DNA from 2 places in the Microbacterium forte genome. Region 2 is predicted to be linked to the other one. Evidence: riboswitches for the same ligand, from Rfam matches in the RefSeq annotation. Region 2 holds a riboswitch; the other holds the start of a gene.

Region 1 (2,453 bases), 910 kb from region 2:
TGCCGGTCTTGACTCCGACCACGCCAGGATCCGCCAGCATCCCGTTCGTGTTCACCACTGTGCCGGCGCCCGGAAGATCGACAGACGGAGTGCCGACGATGCCGGCGAACACGGGGTTCTGCATCGCCAGTTCGGCCAGCGCGACGAGCGACTCAGGCGTGGCCGTGTTGCGGGCGTCGAACCCCGATGGGGTCACGATCGTGATGCTGTCGAGGCCACGGTCGCGCAGCCACACCTCCGCCGCAGCGGTGAACGCCGAGGGGGAGCCCCAGATCTCCTGAGAGAGACGGTCGATGTAGTTGTTCGCCGAACCGAGCAGCGTTCCCTGCAGGAGCTGGAACTCGGTGAGAGTGCCGCCCACGGGCACGTCGAGCGCCGACTGATCGGAGCGGCGGTAGTCCCAGTACGCCAGGTTGTCCGCCCGCGTGAACGAGAACTCCGGGCCCTGCTCGCCCACGGCGAGAGGCATCCGATCGAGCACCATCAGACTCGAGACCACTTTGGTGACGCTCGCGATCGCCGCCGCATCGAGCGATGACGACGTCGTGCCGATGCCGCCGATTCCCACGGCGGCGCTTCCCTGGGTGGGCCAGGTGATGGCGGCTGCGGGCGCGGCGACCGTGGAGAGCTCCACTGCCTGCACGGTCGGCGCCACCTCGTGCAACGGCCACAGCATGGCCGACCCGACATAGGTGCCGAGCAATCCGACGAGAACGCCGAGCGGGACCAGCACGCCGGGGCGGGTGATCGCCGGGCGCAGATGCGCTCCGGTCAGAAGTGCGCCGCCGCTCGCGGCGGGAGGCGTGTCATCGAGCGCCTCCGTTGCCGGGTGCCGCGCCACTTCGACCGCGTCGACCCACGTCAGGGGCGTCCCACCGCTGGCGCCCTCTGCCCACTGGGCGTGGGGAGTCGTCTCGGGAGTCTCGAGAGCCGCCTCGAGAGCGATGAGTCCGGGGGCGTCGTCAGCATCTGATCTGGGTGCCGCATCCGTCGTGCCGGCCGACGAGACGTCGGCATCAGGAAGCGCCGCAGTCGAACCGGCGGGCTCCGACGAGTCAGCCGCGGCACCGGCAGGCGCTGACGCATGAGGCGCTGTCGCATCGGGCGTCGACGCATCGCCCGCAGGAACGGCGGAGGCGGTGGCCTCGGCGGAGTCAGGAGCGGTCACCCCCTCACGGTACCGAACTCGCGCAGGGATCAGTGTCGCTGCAACAGGAGCAGACGTGAGTGTCGTCACTGGGTAAGATCGTCAGAACAACCACGGGAGTCCGGCGAGCCGGGCTGAGAGGGAGCGAATCGCGCTTCGACCGTCGAACCTGATCTGGGTAATGCCAGCGCAGGGAGGAGTCACTGATGAGTACATCCACGTCCGGATCCACCACGGAATCCGCAGCCGTCTCGCGCGCCTCGAAGGGCCTCGGTCGCCCTGAGCTCTGGCGCTGGCGGGTCGTCGACATCGTCGTCGCCAGCGTCATCGCCGTCGCGTGCGCGCTGATCTTCCTGCTCTGGAACGTCGGCTACGAGGTGCCCAGCAGCATCCTGAAGCCGCTGCTCCCCGGCGTGCAGGGCCTGCTCGCCGGCCCCTGGCTCATCGCCGGTGTGCTGGGCGCGCTGATCATCCGCAAGCCGGGCGCCGCGCTCTACACCGAGCTGGTCGCCGCGATCATCTCGGCCCTCGTCGGCAACGCCTGGGGTCCGCTGACCATCGTCTCGGGCCTCGTGCAGGGTCTCGGTGCCGAACTGATCTTCCTCGTGTTCCTCTACGGCGTCTGGCGTCTGCCCGTCGCGATGCTGGCGGGTGCCGGAGCGGGACTCGCGTGCGGCATCAACGACCGCATCCTCTGGTACGCCGGAGCAGACACGCTCTTCACGACCATCTACATCGTCTCGACCACCATCTCGGGTGCGGTGATCGCCGGACTCGGCGCGTGGCTGATCGCCCGAGGACTCGCGGCGACGGGAGCCCTCAGCCGGTTCGCCGCCGGCCGCGAGGTCACCGCACGGGTGTGAGCTCGCGCACGACGCCCGCCACCCTCGAAGCCCACGGCTGGGGGTGGCGGTACGCGACGCGACTGCGGTGGGCGGTGCGCGACGTCGACCTGCGCATCGAACCGGGCGAGCGGGTGCTGCTGCTGGGGGCCTCCGGCTCGGGCAAGTCGACCCTGCTGCAGGGGTTCGGCGGGGTGCTCGGAGGGGCGGACGAGGGCGAGACGCACGGAGGGCTGCTCGTCGACGGCGTGCCGCCCATCCAGGCGCGTGGTCGAGTCGGCATGGTGCTGCAGGACCCCGACACGCAGACGATCCTCGCGAGGGTCGGCGACGACGTGGCATTCGGCTGCGAGAACCTCGGCGTCCCCCGCGAGGAGATCTGGCAGCGGGTGCGCGCGGCGCTGGACGCCGTCGAGCTCGATGTCGCACTCGATCGATCGACGGCCGCGCTGTCGGGCGGTCAG
Region 2 (2,453 bases):
CGCCGCCGATGGCCACGCAGGGCACGGCGCACGTCTCGATGAGCGACCGGAAGCCGTCGATGCCCAGAACCGGCGGATGGTCGGGCTTCGTGTCGGTGGGGCGGATCACACCGACGCCGAGGTAGTCGACCACGCCCGCAGGCAGAGCCGCCACCGCGTCGAAGTGGTCGGGTGTGTTCGCCGTCAACCCGATGATCGCCTCGGCACCCAGTCGCTCGCGCGCCCGCAGTACCGACGCATCGCCCTGACCGAGATGCACGCCGTCGACGCGAGCTCCCCGAGCGCGAGCGGCGAGCGCCGCATCGACCCGGTCGTTCACCAGGAGGATCGCACGGCCGGCGATCACGCGCGACAGTTCGACCAGCTGATCGGCGGTCTCGGCATCCGTCGCGATCTTGTCGCGCAGCTGCACGATGCGCACTCCCCCGTCGACAGCGAGGCGCACGGTCTCGACGACACCCCGCTCACTGCAGAGGCCCGGATCCGTGACGAGGTAGAGCGAGAGGTCGGCGATCACAGCGCGCTCTCCCGAACGCGCGCGGAGGCCACCAGGTCAGCCGGCTGCACGGCGGCGAGCGCGTCGAGCAGAGCGACAGCGAAGGTGCCGGGGCCCGAGGCGTGCACCGCGGCCCTCTCGGCGGCGATCGTGTAGACGAGGCTCGCCGACGCCACCGCCGTGAGCGGATCGGCAGAGGTCGAGCGCGCCGCGCCGAGGAACGCGGCCATGACCGCGCCCAGCGCGCACCCACCGCCGGTGACCCGGGTGAGCAGCTCGTGACCGTTCGCGATGCGCAGCAGACGGACGCCATCGGTCACCAGGTCGACCGGTCCAGACACCGCGACCACAGAGCCATGACGCGCGGCGAGTGAGAGCACTGCCTCTGCCGCATCGTCTGTCGTGTCTGTCGCGTCCACACCCCGGCCGCCTGCGCTGAGTCCGGCGAGCGCGAGGATCTCGGATGCGTTCCCCCTGATCGCCGTGGGGCGCGAGGCGACCAGCTCGTGGGCGAGGGCCGTGCGCACCGGGAGTGCGCCGATCGCGACGGGATCCAGCACCCACGGAGTGCCCGCGGCGACGGCACCGGCCGCGGCTTCGAGGCTCGCCGCCCGCTGCTCGGGGGTCGGCGTTCCGAGGTTGATCAGGACGCCGGACGCCACCCCGGCGAACATTCCTGCTTCGTCGACGATGTCGACCATCGCCGGTGCCGCGCCGAGGGCGAGCAGCACGTTGGCGGTGAACCCCGTGACGACGCTGTTGGTGATGCAGTGGGTCAGAGGTGCACTCTCGCGCAGCTCGGACAGGAGCTCTCCGGCCGCGGCAGCCAGGGTCGATTCGGATTCAGGACGCAGACGATCGCTCATTGCGACATCCCTTCGCTAGTACGAACTAGATCAGGTTCGACGGGTCTGTTCTCAGCCGCGGATGCGGCACCCCGTGTCACTGCTCGCAGTCTAGCGACGCGCGCCGTCAGCGCAGAAGCTGGATCAGCGCGAGTTCGTCTGTCCGGGTCAGACCTGCGCGCCGCTCGCGATCGACACCGCGATCCCGCTCGTCCTCGATCACCACGGCGATGGTCTCGTCGAGCGGACGCAGCTCTCCCCCGGCCGCACGGTAGCGCGCGTTCGACCTCGTCATGAATCCGGTCACGTCGCTCGGGAGCCAGAGCGGCAGCGATCGCTTGCCCGCCCAGTACTCCACCTCATTCGCCACGAGCCAGTCGTCGGTGGCCGTGACGGTTTCTCCTCGGTGATCCGCATGCCTGCGCACCGCCTCGATGACCTCGGCCATCGGGTGCCGGTCGCCGGTCGTGTTGATCACTCCGGTCGCAGTCGTCGTGCTGATGAACTCCGACAGGTCATCGACGTCGATCACCTGCACGTCTCGCCCGTCTGCACGGGGCAGCAGCACGGGTTCGTCGTGAGCGCGCAGGAACGCCGCAGCCCAGTATCCGAAGCGGTCGCTCGGGTCGCCCTTCCCGACGATCAGCCCCGGGCGCACGATCAGCGTTCGGTCGCCGAGCGTGCGAACCGCGTTCTCGGCGGCGACCTTCTGCGCGCCGTACTCGTACTCATCCCCGGCGCCGGCCGGCTGATGCAACGGCGCGGACTCGTCCGCCCCGACCGTCTCGTCATCGGAGTATGCCGACACCGACGAGACGTACGTCCAGCGGGCGGCTCGATCCCCGAGCGCCTCGACCGCCGCCGCCACGTGCGCCGCATTCGAGGAGACGTCGATCACGTGGTCCCAATCGCGACCGCGGACGGCGTCATAGGCGTCGGCGTCGTCACGATCGGCCAGAACCAGGCTCGCACCCTCCGGGGACGGTCGACCTCCTCGCGCGAGGCACATCACCGCCGCCCCGTTCACCAGCAGGCGTCCGGCGATCCGACCGGACAGCCAGCCGGTCCCGCCGAGGATCAGAACGTCAGTCATGGACCCATGCCACCATCTC

The links. A riboswitch is a leader RNA that binds a small molecule or an ion and turns the genes downstream of it on or off. The one in region 2 is predicted to bind thiamine pyrophosphate.
Region 1: linked by a shared signal. The riboswitch ahead of OB895_RS13700 (ECF transporter S component) and the one ahead of thiM (hydroxyethylthiazole kinase) in region 2 are both predicted to bind thiamine pyrophosphate.

Annotation. Positions count from the first base shown of each region.
Region 1 covers NZ_CP116871.1:2,830,746-2,833,198, forward strand. The annotation lists gene OB895_RS13695 (D-alanyl-D-alanine carboxypeptidase family protein) at 1-1,168, opposite strand, end outside; TPP riboswitch at 1,251-1,360, shown strand; gene OB895_RS13700 (ECF transporter S component) at 1,354-2,010, shown strand; gene OB895_RS13705 (ABC transporter ATP-binding protein) at 2,007-2,453, shown strand, end outside.
Region 2 covers NZ_CP116871.1:3,736,265-3,738,717, reverse strand. The annotation lists gene OB895_RS18160 (bifunctional hydroxymethylpyrimidine kinase/phosphomethylpyrimidine kinase) at 1-517, opposite strand, end outside; gene thiM (hydroxyethylthiazole kinase) at 514-1,362, opposite strand; TPP riboswitch at 1,353-1,446, opposite strand; gene OB895_RS18150 (NAD-dependent epimerase/dehydratase family protein) at 1,469-2,434, opposite strand.